One region of the Paenibacillus sp. RUD330 genome, then DNA from elsewhere that is predicted to be linked to it. Evidence: predicted binding sites of a transcription regulator. Region 1 holds the regulator's gene; each other region holds the start of a gene.
The links. The regulator NrdR, encoded in region 1, represses ribonucleotide reductase genes. The targets are predictions, from matches to a motif close to AACACNATATATNGTGTT.
Positions count from the first base shown of each region.

Region 1 (4,177 bases):
GTACGGGCTGAGGCGTATCCGCATCCCGATGCTGTCTGTACTGATCATTACGGGCTGCTCGGGCATCGTCATCCTGCTCGCCATGAAGGTAGGGGCTTGGCTCTCCGGATTCGTATCCCCCGAAGGTGCGAAGCTGATCGGGGCCGCCATCCTGATGCTGATCGGATCTTATACCCTTGCGCAGCAGCTTCGCCGCGTCAAGGAGGAAGAGGTCAAGCCGGATGCGGGCTCAGCCCGCGACAATCCGGATCCGGCAGCGATGCCGGAGGGCGGCCCGAACGGGGCTCCCTTGCCGCCGGCTGCGGTGCTTACGCTTGAAATCAAAAAGCTCGGCCTCGTCATTCAGATCCTGAAGACGCCTCAAGCCGCCGATATGGACAGCTCGGGAAGCATAAGCGCGGGCGAAGCTCTTCTGCTCGGGTCCGCGCTGTCGCTGGACGCCTTCGGCGCAGGCCTCGGCGCCGCCATGGTCGGCCTCGTGCCTTGGGTGACGGCATGCTGCATCATGCTGGCGAGCGGACTGTTCCTGGTCGGAGGACTGCGCTTCGGCTTCCGGTTCTCCGGTGTCAACCGGATGAAGGCGCTGAGCTTCCTGCCCGGCGTCCTGCTGCTTCTGATCGGATTCGGCAAACTATGGTAACATCTCCCTATCCCTCCCGCAGCGGAGGGATATTGGGCTTTACAAGAGGAATTAGGGCTGCACAAAGGAGGTTCGCATCTCTTGAGAATAGGTCTTACAGGCGGAATCGCCAGCGGCAAAAGCACCGCAACCCGCTTTCTGCGCGAGGCGGGAGCCTTCGTATCGGATGCCGACGAGGCGGCCCGGAAGGTTGTTCTGCCCGGAACGCCGGCATTGGACGGCATCGTGGAGGCTTTCGGCCGCAGCCTGCTGCTGCCGGACGGCATCCTCGATCGGGCCGCCTTGGGGCGGGTCGTATTCGGAGATCCGGACAAGCTGAGGCGGCTCGAGTCGATTCTGCACCCGGCGATACGCGCGCATATGAAGGATGAAATGGACCGTGCCGAGGCCGAATCGCCCGGAAGGCTCATTGTGGCGGATATCCCGCTCTTGTACGAAACAGGGCAGGACAAGGCTTACGACGGCGTCCTTGTCGTTCATGTGCCGCATGAGCTGCAGGTCAAGCGCCTCATGGAGCGAAACGGCATGGACCAGGCGGAAGCGGAGCGGCGAATCGGCCTGCAGATGAGTCTGGACGAGAAAAAGCGGCGGGCAGACTGGGTCATCGACAACAGCGGCAGCCTGGAGGATACCCGAACCCAGATCGGGCGCTGGATGACGGAGCTTGTGCCGTCATGAGATGGCTGGCCAAGAAAAGGGTGCTGCTGGTCGTACTGGCGGGATTCGTCCTCCTGCTTTTCCTCAAGTCCGACTGGATGGGCCGGATGATGTATCCGATCTCTTACGTCGACGAGATCCAGGCCGGCGCTTCCGATTATGAAGTCGATCCGTATCTCATCGCGGCCATCATCCGCGTGGAATCGAATTTCCGTACCGGCAAGGTTTCGAAGAAGGGAGCCGCAGGGGTGATGCAGCTCATGCCCGACACGGCCCAGTGGATCATCGAGACGGCCAAGCTCGAGGCTTTGACCGCAGAGGGAGTGACCTCCGATACGAAGCTCAGCATCCGGGCAGGCTCCTGGTACATACACTCCCTTCATCAGCAGTTCAAGGGCAATTCGGTCGCGGCGGTCGCAGCCTACAACGCCGGACCCGGCAAAGTGTCCAAGTGGCTGCAGAACGGGACGTGGGACGGAACGCTCAAAAACCTGAGCCGCATTCCGTACGGAGAGACGCGCCACTATGTACAACGTGTCGATTATTATTATAATAAGTATAAGGACCTGTATCCCGACATGGCCAGCGATTCATCAGGCCGGCTCAGCTGAATGCAAAAAAACCCGGAACGCCTCCCGTTTCGGGGAGACGTTGCCGGGCTTTCCGATATCAGGCCAAATTATTTGTATTGACCTGCCAGGGATTGCTCGCCGATCGTTACCAGGCGTTTCGTGATGTAACCGCCAAGGGAACCTGCGTCATACGTCGTGAAGTTGCCGTAGTAGCCGTCCTGCGGGATGGCGATACCCAGTTCTTGAGCAACTTCGAATTTCATTTGATCCAGCGCCGCGCTTGCGTTTGGCACGACCAGTTGGTTGCTGCCGCTGTTGTTGTTAGCCATTGTTGTTCACCTCCTCGCTGTTGGTAAAAGTATTATGTGCGGAATTAGCCGGATCATACGGCGAGCTCGGCAATAATTTGTCCGACAGTCCACAAATCCCGCAGCCATGCGGATTTCAGACGAAAAATAAATGCCATCAACCGAATCAAGGGAGGGAATCCCCATGAAATGCCCATATTGCGAGCATTCCGGAACGAAGGTGCTGGATTCCCGTCCCGCCAACGGGGACAAGTCCATCCGCAGAAGGCGCGAATGCGAGCGCTGCAGCCGCAGGTTCACGACCTTCGAGATGATCGAGGAGACCCCTCTGATCGTCATCAAGAAGGATGGAAGCCGGGAGGAGTTCAGCCGGGACAAGATTCTGCGCGGGCTTATCCGCGCCTGCGAGAAGCGTCCCGTTCCTGCCGAGAGGCTGGAGGAGATCGTCTCCGAGGTCGAGAAGGAGATCCGCACGACCGCGCAGGCGGAAGTCGAGAGCCGCGATATCGGCGAGATCCTCATGCAGCAGCTGTATCCGGTCGACGAGGTCGCTTATGTGCGCTTCGCATCGGTGTACCGGCAGTTCAAGGACATCGACATGTTCATGAAGGAGCTGTCCAGCCTGCTGTCCAAAAACCCGGCGGACGCTTGATTTGCAGCAAAATGGAAAGACCTTCGCTGAAAAAAGCGAAGGTCTTTTTTTACATGGGTCAATGGAAGGGGATTCTGGATCATGCTCAGGTTCGTCTCCGCGATTCATCCATTCAACCATTGAACACGGCAAGCCGCAGTCAGTCTGCACCTCGCGAGTTACCACGCGCAGAATTTCAGCATCCTCATCTGCAACGCTGGAATTGCGGTTCCAGTCTGCTCGGCAGCAGCAAAAAAAGCACCCTCGAAGGATGCTTTTTTCATGGCGATCTTATTTTGCGTAGTAGCCGCCGTCGATCGGCAGCTCGACGCCGGTGATGTACGAGGATTCGTCGGAAGCAAGGAACAGGACGCCTTGCGCGATGTCTTCCGGCTTGCCGAGACGGGGCAGCGGAGTCTGCATCAGGAACCATTGCACCATCTGCTCGTCCTTCATCAGATCGACGGTCATCGGCGTTTCGATGTAGCCCGGGTGGATGGAGTTCGCGCGGATGTTGTGCTTGGCGTAATCGACCGCTGTCGCCTTCGTGAGCATGCGTACGGCGCCTTTGCTCGCGGTGTAGGGACCTGCGCCGCTGCCGCCCGTAAGGCCGGCGATGGAGGAGATGTTCACGATGGAGCCGCCTCCGGCTTCGATCATATGAGGAATCACGTATTTCTGGCCAAGGAAGATGCTCGTGACGTTGACCTTCATCGTGCGCTCCCAGCGATCAACGGTCTGATCCATGAATGGAACGGCGTCGGAGATGCCGGCATTGTTGACGAGGACATTGATCTGGCCGAACTTGGCGATCGCGGCGTCGACGACGGATACCCAGTCCTCTTCGGAGGCAACATTATGCTTGAGGCCAAGCGCTTCTCCGCCGAGGGCTTCGATTTCCTTTGCAACTTCCTGGATTTTTTCTTCCTGGAGATCGGTGATGACGACCTTCGCGCCTTCCTTGGCGAACAGAAGGGCGTCCGCTTTGCCCATGCCGCCTGCCGCGCCTGTAATGATCGCTACTTTGCCTTTGAGTCTGTCCATTTTCGTTTCCTCCTGTGGATTCGGTTTAGGTTTCTTGGATTCGCTTGTGGAGATGGGCGATCATTTTTTCATACGACTGGATCAGGAGATCCAATTCCTCGGATGAAAACTCGGTCCAAAGCCCCTCGGTCAGCTGCATGAACCGGGCTACAAGCCTTTGCTCGGCCGCATGGCCGGATTCCGTGATGCGGAGATTCACCTGCCGCCGGTCTTCTTCGCTGACGACGCGCTCGATGTAGCCCTTGTCGACGAGCTTGCCGCTCAGATTCGTCACGGCCGACGGAGTCACGCCTAGCTTGGCTGCAAGCTCGGAAGAGGTTTTGCT
Region 1 covers NZ_CP022655.2:1,958,035-1,962,211, forward strand. Annotated here, with positions in the region: gene CIC07_RS08730 (MntP/YtaF family protein) at 1-640, shown strand, start outside; gene coaE (dephospho-CoA kinase) at 722-1,318, shown strand; gene CIC07_RS08740 (lytic transglycosylase domain-containing protein) at 1,315-1,908, shown strand; gene CIC07_RS08745 (alpha/beta-type small acid-soluble spore protein) at 1,977-2,198, opposite strand; gene nrdR (transcriptional regulator NrdR) at 2,362-2,829, shown strand; gene CIC07_RS08755 (SDR family NAD(P)-dependent oxidoreductase) at 3,100-3,852, opposite strand; gene CIC07_RS08760 (MarR family winged helix-turn-helix transcriptional regulator) at 3,878-4,177, opposite strand, start outside.

Region 2 (4,177 bases), 2.5 Mb from region 1:
TGAAGGCCAGCAGGCGGCGGAGCCTGCTCCTGCTCTGCGGGCATGCTTGGGCCGCAAGCAGCTCCCTGTCCAGCATGGTGCTGATTTCCATTTTCTTCTGTTTCGCTAGTGTATCCGCAAAATATTCATGCGACAACATTTACTTTTCCCCCTCGCAGGGCGAGAACGCCATCCGGAATAGATTCAGCGTATCATCATTCCGAGAGGGGGATTCGGCACTCTTTCCGATGTCGGCCATCGTCTCCAACGATGGAAGCGCAATCATGGAATGCCATGGAAAGGCGGCCGTCAGACTGCCATGCATGGCAGAGGATGACTTTGTTTTTGCGCGTGTCATAACGTAAAATGTTAAGTACTATATTAAAGGACCCCTTAATTCGATAAAGAAGCGGTGAGAGCATGTTCGATCGATTGAACGGGTGGATAGACGCCCTGGTCACGTCCAGCGGCCTGGATGGGCCGTATATACTGCTTCTGACGATCCCTTTGGCTATCATTCAAGGGCTGTTCGGCGTCTTTCCCTTTGCTACGATCATCATGCTGCATATCTCGATCCTGGGCATTGCCGGAGGACTCGCGGCCAGCTGGGCCGCAGGCACCGTCTCCGCGCTCGTCGTATACTTGCTGTTCCGCTTTTTCTTCTACGGCAGTGTCCAGCGGCGCTTCCAGGCGCGGATGGACCGCTACGAGCGTTGGCAGGGCAGCCTGGACCAATACGGCGCCTGGCTCGTCATCCTGCTTCGCACGATTCCCATCATGCCGAACAACCTGATTTCGTTCATGTCTGCCGTCGCCCCGGTCAAATTCGGTCCCTATCTGTGGTCGTCCCTCGTCGGAAACCTATCCCATATATGGATGTTCGGCATCATCAGCTCTTCGCTTATTTTTCCCGATGCGGATCTTCGAGTGCTGATTTTGTCGTATTTTATCTTTCTCGGCATTCTCGGCATCGTCTTCCTGGCCAGCAGGGCGGCCAAGAGCCCGCGAGTTCGAAAATGGAGGGGAGAAGGCAAAAAAAATTCTCCGTCCGACAAGCCCGATCTTCCTGTCTAAGCGAGCGGAATCTTGTGGATAATTACCTGAACAAGAGCCCGGGGACACTCTCCCAGGGCTCTTTCGGTTCTTATCAACAGCTGTGAATAAGTCCATTTTCGGAGTGGTGTTTTCAACTTGCAGGCATAAGGGTATATACGTGTCAACGGCTTGACAGCCACAATATATGGTGTTAAATTTAACACCTAGACCTACATATAGCAGTTTGAAGCATGAAGCGGACAAGCTGTCAAGACCCAATATATGCTTCTTCCGGAGACTCCGGAGACGGCCCGGCCACCCCGGGCCATGCTGCGGAGAGGGCCATCGGCAGCGTCGCTGCCGCCGCCCCGAGCGGGAGTCCGGGCCGAGCGATTCGTTTTGCGGGAGGCCGCTTCCGCAGCCAGACACAGACAGGATCAGACAACATGACCATACCGACCGGACACAGCCTGATGGAGCGGCAGCAAGAGCAACAAACTCCAAGCAGGTCCTTTTTATTGTCTTTTCGACAGTAATTTGCAGAGCGGGCCCTCTATAGCCCGTACCGGTTCGAGACACAACATCTAGTCGCCACACATTTTTTCGAAGGAGTGAACCGCCATGCTGATCGCTTACGCCTCGCGCACCGGCAATGTGAAGAGATTCGTCAGCAAGCTGGGATTCCCGGCCGTGAAAATCGACGATTCCACAACCTTGGAGGAGCCGTTCGTCCTCGTGACCTATACGACCGGCTTCGGCCAGGTGCCGCCTGCCGTGGATGCGTTCCTGCAGCGCAGCGGTTCCTACCTTCGAGGCGTGTCGGCCAGCGGCAACCGCAACTGGGGACCGAACTTCGCGGGCAGCGCGGATATGCTGTCCGAGCAATACGAGGTGCCGGTCATTTGCAAATTCGAGCTTTCGGGCACGACGCGGGACGTCGAACAATTCATGCGGGAGGTGCAGCCACTTGCGGCATATTGAGCTGAACAACGAGATTATGAAGCGCGGAGCGGACGGATTCTTCAAGCTGGAGAAGGATCGCGAGGCCGTGGCGGCATTCATGGAAGAAGCGCGGGCGAAGAGCCCTGTCTTCGCAAGCCATAAGGACAAGATCGATTATCTGATCGCGAACGACTATTACGAGAATCTATACAATCATTATACGGAAGAAGAAGCGGTAGCCGTATTCGAGCTGGCGCACAGCCTGGAGTTCGAATTTCCTTCCTATATGGCGGCTTCCAAGTTCTACACGGACTACGCGATGCGCAGCAACGACCGCTCGCAGTTCCTGGAGCATTATCCGGACCGGGTAGCGGTCACGGCTCTGCATCTGGGCCGCGGCGACGCGGAGCTGGCCAAGTCGCTGGCGGTGTCCATGATGGAGCAGCGCCTGCAGCCGGCGACTCCGACCTTCCTCAACGCCGGCAAGAGCCGCCGCGGCGAGATGGTCAGCTGCTTCCTGCTGGAGATGGACGATTCCTTGAACTCCATCAACTACAACCTCTCGACCTGCATGCAGCTGTCGAAGATCGGCGGCGGCGTGGCCGTCAACCTGTCCAAGCTGCGCGGACGCGGCGAGCCGATCAAAGGAGTGGAGGGCGCGGCGAAGGGCATCATGCCGGTGCTCAAGCTGATGGAGGATGCCTTCTCCTATGCCGATCAGATGGGCCAGCGCAAAGGATCGGGAGCGGCCTACTACAACATCTTCGGATGGGACATCATGGAATTCCTCGACAGCAAGAAGATCAACGCGGACGAGAAAACCCGCCTGAAGACGCTGTCGATCGGCCTGATCGTGCCGAACAAGTTCTATAAGCTGGCCGAAGAGAACAAGCCGCTGCATGCTTTCGCTCCCTATTCCGTCTTCAAGGCTTACGGCTCCCATCTCGACGATCTCGACATGGATGAGATGTACGACGAGCTCATGGCCAACCCGGCCGTCAAGAAGAAGCTGATCATGAGCGCCCGCGACATGCTCGTGAAGATTGCCACGATCCAGCTGGAATCCGGCTATCCGTATATCATGAACAAGAGCAACGCGAACCGTAACCATGCCCTCAAGGATATCGGCTCCATCAAGATGTCCAACCTGTGCACGGAGATCTACCAGCTGCAGGAGACGTCCGAGATCGGCGACTTCGGCGAAGCGGACACGATTCGCCGCGACATCAGCTGCAACCTGGCTTCGATGAACATCGCCAACGTGATGCAGCACGGCAAAATCCGGGAAACGGTGCACGAGGGAATTGCCGGCCTGACTTCCGTCAGCGACATGACCCGCGTGTCCAATGCGCCGGGAGTCGTGAAGGCCAATGAAGAGATGCACTCCGTCGGCCTCGGCGCGATGAACCTGCACGGTTATCTGGCGAAGAACAAGATCGCCTACGAGAGCCCGGAAGCCAAAGACTTCGTCCGCACGTTCTTCATGATGATGAATTTCTATTCCATCGAGAAGAGCTCCGACATCGCCGCGGAGAAGAACGAGCGCTTCCGCGACTACGAACGTTCCGAATATGCGAAGGGCACTTACTTCGACCGGTACCTCGCTACCGACTACCGTCCGACAACTGCCCGCGTCAAGGAACTGTTCGAGGGAATGGCGATTCCGTCCCCGGCAGACTGGGCGGAGCTCAAGGAGAAGGTAGCCCGCCAAGGCCTGTATCATGCCTACCGTCTGGCGATCGCGCCGACGCAGAGCATCTCGTACGTGCAGAATGCGACTTCCAGCGTCATGCCGATCGTAGAGCCGATCGAGACCCGCACCTACGCGAACTCGACGACCTACTATCCGATGCCGTTCCTATCGCTGGACAACTTCTTCTATTACAAATCCGCTTATGCGATGGATCAGTTCAAGGTCATCGATCTGATCGCGGAGATCCAGGAGCACATCGACCAAGGCATCTCCGCCGTGCTTCACGTCAACAGCAGCGTGACGACGCGAGAGCTCGCCCGCTACTACCTGTACGCCGCGCACAAAGGGCTCAAGTCGCTCTACTATACCCGCACGAACCGCCTTGGGGTGGAAGAGTGCGTCAGCTGCGCCGTTTGATCTTTCTTTCCATGACCATTTCCGAGAGCCGCATTGATGCGGCTCTCGTTACTTAAGGCCGCCGAGCCGCGATATACAAGGAGGAAACCCCATGAAACCGATCGATCTCGC
Region 2 covers NZ_CP022655.2:4,451,334-4,455,510, reverse strand. Annotated here, with positions in the region: gene CIC07_RS20445 (hypothetical protein) at 1-139, opposite strand, end outside; gene CIC07_RS20440 (TVP38/TMEM64 family protein) at 400-1,053, shown strand; gene nrdI (class Ib ribonucleoside-diphosphate reductase assembly flavoprotein NrdI) at 1,636-1,995, shown strand; gene nrdE (class 1b ribonucleoside-diphosphate reductase subunit alpha) at 1,982-4,066, shown strand.
Region 2: a site for NrdR is predicted at 1,589-1,606, ahead of nrdI (class Ib ribonucleoside-diphosphate reductase assembly flavoprotein NrdI). Genes of this name have one in related genera too.

Region 3 (4,177 bases), 200 kb from region 1:
CTCCAGTAATAAGGACGATTCGTCAGCTCCCGGTCCGCCTGCGGCGACAGCTTCACCGTCAGATGGGAAGGGGATTTCTCGACGATCCGGCATCCGGTCGCCTCCGCGTATTTCTGGATATAGCGGTGCACTTGCTTTCCGTTCATGGCGAATCCACCTCCACAACATGTCCGACCCCGTCCAGCAGACGGTTGATCGCATGCTTGCGCGCTGCCGCTGTGCCGGCCGGCTCCTCGGAAACGTCGGGCTCGCCGGATTCCGCAGCCCGGCTTCTCAGGCTGCTGATCGAACGGCCCAGATTCTCGATGCTCTCGGACAAGACGTCGGGATCGCTCGCCTCCAGCATGAGGCGCGCAAGCCTCTCCTCGATGCTTTCCTCCTTCTCGAACTTCTCGAGAATATGGTCCAGCTCGCCGATGACGGATTCAAACATATCGATTTTCTCATGCAGCAGATTGACGATATGCTCCTCGATCGTGCCGATCGTGCACAGATTGTAGATCTGGACATCCTCGGTCTGCCCGAGCCGGTGCACGCGGCCGATCCGCTGCTCCACCCTCATCGGGTTCCAGGGCAGGTCGAAATTGATGATGCGGCTGCAGAACTGCAGATTGATGCCTTCTCCGCCTGCTTCCGTGGCGATCATCACCTGCGCGCGGCCGCGGAACAGATCCATCATCCAGTCCTTCTTGCCGCGGCCCATCCCGCCCCGGTAAGGAACGGCGGTAATGTCGCTGCCGCGGAAAAACTGGAGCAGATATTCCTGCGTCGCGCGGTATTCCGTGAAAATGATCGCTTTGCCATCGCTTTCCCGCACGAGCTCCATCGCCTTCTCCGCCTTCGTGTTGGACTTGATCTGCTTGATGACCTCGATCAGCTCCCAGATCTTGCCGCGGATGGGGGAGTCCTCAGCCGTCTTCTTGAACAGGTTCACGAGGGTGAGGAACACCGAGTCGCGGCTCGAGCATACCTCGCGCTGCAGCGTGACCATCGACAGCATGCTCGTCAGGTTGCCGCCGCTTTCCTCATAACGCTCTTTGACGAAGGAAGTGACCGCGTGATAGAGGTCCATCTCTTCCTTGGACAGCTGCAAAGGGATGTTGCGGACGATCCGCTTCGTGAACTTCACATCCCCTTCGCCGCGCCGGTTGCGGATCATGACGCCGGACAGCGCCTCCTGCAGCTGATCCTCGTTCTTGGGCATCCGCTTGCCGACGACAAAGTTGGATGAGAACTCGCCGTGTCCGCCGAGCTGGCCGGGCTTCAGCAGCGTGATGAGATTGTAGAGCTCCTCGAGGTCGTTCTGGACCGGTGTGGCGGTCAGCAGCAGGCAGTACTTTTTGCGGAGCTGCGTAATGAACTGGTAATTCGTCGTTTTCTTGTTCTTGAGCTTATGGGCCTCGTCGATGATGAGCATGTCGTAGTCGGTGGAGAGCAGCAGATCCTTGTGCGGCTCCCGCTTGGCCGTATCGATGGAAGCGACGACGACATCGCAGTTCCAGGTGTGGGCCCGCTTCTGGGCGACGGCTGCGATGCCGAACTTGCTGTTGAGCTCCCTGACCCATTGCAGGACAAGCGATGCGGGCACAAGAATCAGCGCGCGCTTCACGAGACCGCGCACCAGATACTCCTTGAGCACCAGCCCGGCTTCGATCGTTTTGCCGAGTCCGACCTCATCCGCCAGAATGGCGCGTCCGCCCATATCATGCAGCACTTTGACCGCGGTATCGATCTGATGCTTCATCGGCTCCAGGCCGTTCAGGAAGCGCAGCGACTGCAGCTCCTCGAAGCTCTCGATGCGCCGGGACTGCTCGGCCTCCATGGCGAGCTGATAGAGAGTCCAGTCGTCCCACGGGCCGTTGCGGTCGAGCCGGGCCTGCAGATCGTCGAACCAGCTCCGGTCCATGCGGAAATCGACGAGCGGATGCAGCTTGGCGGATCCGTTCTCTCTTGTTGTGCGCGACAAGTTATCGGCTCCTCTCGGCTTTGGAATGTTCCCAGTATGCCCCAAGCAAGGGCTTCTAATAAGGGAGAGAAAAAAAGTCGGGAATCATGGAACGAAACCTATATATTGTATGTTATAATGAGTATGTATACTATATATTGATTTCTTTTGCCTACTAAATTTCGGCAGCCCGGTGAAAACGCGAATCAGGGGCCGCGCCGGATACGGGAAGGTTGGCTGCATGTGGACACGAAGGCCGAACGTCTGGACGGGTTGAGCGAGAAAATATTTTTGGACCGGTACGCGTGGAAGAAAGCCGATCCGGGCGAGGCGGCGGTCGGGGATACCGTACTCGTGCTGACAAAGGACGATCCGAAATTTCCGGCCAGGGAGGTCGGCGAAATCATGGCCCGCAGCGGCCGGAAGGCAACGGTGCGTACCCGGAGCGGGGAGATGATCGAATCGGATGTCGAGAAGCTGACTGTAGCCGCGGAGCGGACGCCGGAGGAGCTGTGGGACCGCCTCGCCAAGACGATGGCATCCGTGGAGCAGGACGAAGAGGCGCGGGAGCTATGGGAGAAGCGGTTCCGGACCATCCTGGACGGCTGGAGGCTAGTACCGGGCGGACGCATAGCCGCCGGCGCGGGAGTCGGCGGGGAGCTGACGCTGTTCAACTGCTACGTCATTCCCTCTCCGCATGACAGCCGGGGCGGCATCATGGAGACGCTCTCGGAAATGACGGAAATCATGGCCCGGGGCGGGGGCGTCGGCATCAATCTCAGCTCGCTGAGGCCCAGGCGCGCGATCGTGGCCGGCGTGAACGGCTCCTCCAGCGGAGCGGTGTCCTGGGGCGGCCTGTTCAGCTATGCGACGGGGCTTATCGAGCAGGGCGGCAGCCGCCGCGGCGCGCTCATGCTCATGATCAACGACTGGCATCCGGATCTGCTCGATTTCATCACGGTCAAGCAGAGGATGGGCGAGGTGACGAACGCCAATCTGTCGGTGTGCGTCAGCAACGGCTTCATGCGGGCGGTCAAGGAGGATGCCGAGTGGGAGCTCGTCTTCCCGGACACCAAGCATCCCGATTACAACCGGCATTGGAACGGGGATCTCTCCGCATGGAAGGAGCGGGGAGGAGCCGTCGTGGCTTACCGGAAGATCCGGGCTCGCGACGTCTGGCAGACGATCATGGAATCGGCCTGGAGGTCGGCGGAGCCCGGGGTCGTGTTCATGGAGCGCTACAACGAGATGTCGAACAGCTGGTATTTCAATCCGATCATCTGCACCAATCCTTGTGGCGAGCAAGGACTTCCCGGCTGGGGCGTGTGCAACCTGTCCGCGATCAACCTCTCGAAGTTCTACGACGAAGAGAAGCATGATGTGGATTGGGAGGACCTTGGCCGAGTCGTCCATTGGTCCATACGGTTTCTGGACAATGTCATCGACAAGACGCCGTACCACTTCGAGCAAAATGAACGCAATCAGAAAAAGGAACGGCGCGTCGGCCTCGGCACGATGGGGCTGGCGGAGCTGATGATCCGGCTCGGCATCCGGTATGGAAGCCCCGAATCGCTGGAGTTCCTCGACAGCCTATACCGCTTCATTGCCAGGGAAGCCTATCTGGCGAGCTCGGACCTTGCGGCTGAAAAGGGCTCGTTCCCGGCCTTCAATGCGGAGCTCCACTTGCAGAGCGGCTTCATGAAGGAAATGGTCTCGGCCTTCCCGGAGGTGGCGGAGGCGGTGCGCAGCCGGGGCATCCGGAACGTGACCTTGCTGACGCAGGCGCCTACGGGAAGCACGGGCACGATGGTCGGAACCTCGACCGGCATCGAGCCTTATTTCGCCTTCGAATACTACCGGCAGAGCCGGCTCGGCTTCGACAGGCAGCTCGTTCCGATCGCGCAGCAGTGGAAGGAGGCCCATCCCGGCGAGGAGCTGCCGGAATGGTTCGTGACGGCGATGGAGCTGTCGGCCGAGGAGCATATCCGCGTCCAGGCCGCCATCCAGCGCTGGGTCGACAGCTCGATCAGCAAGACGGCCAATTGTCCGGCCGACCTCACCGTGGAGGAGACGGACCGGCTGTATGAGCTCGCCTTCGAGCTCGGCTGCAAGGGCGTGACGATCTACCGCGACGGCAGCCGGGACACGCAGGTGCTGAGCACGCCGAAAGGGAAGGAGGAGGCTTCGGCTGAAACGAAGGAGGATCAAGGCGCGGTTCCCCCGCTTTCAGCG
Region 3 covers NZ_CP022655.2:2,156,794-2,160,970, forward strand. Annotated here, with positions in the region: gene CIC07_RS09735 (YqhG family protein) at 1-146, opposite strand, end outside; gene CIC07_RS09740 (DEAD/DEAH box helicase) at 143-1,906, opposite strand; gene CIC07_RS09745 (adenosylcobalamin-dependent ribonucleoside-diphosphate reductase) at 2,189-4,177, shown strand, end outside.
Region 3: a site for NrdR is predicted at 2,061-2,078, ahead of CIC07_RS09745 (adenosylcobalamin-dependent ribonucleoside-diphosphate reductase). Genes of this name have one in related genera too.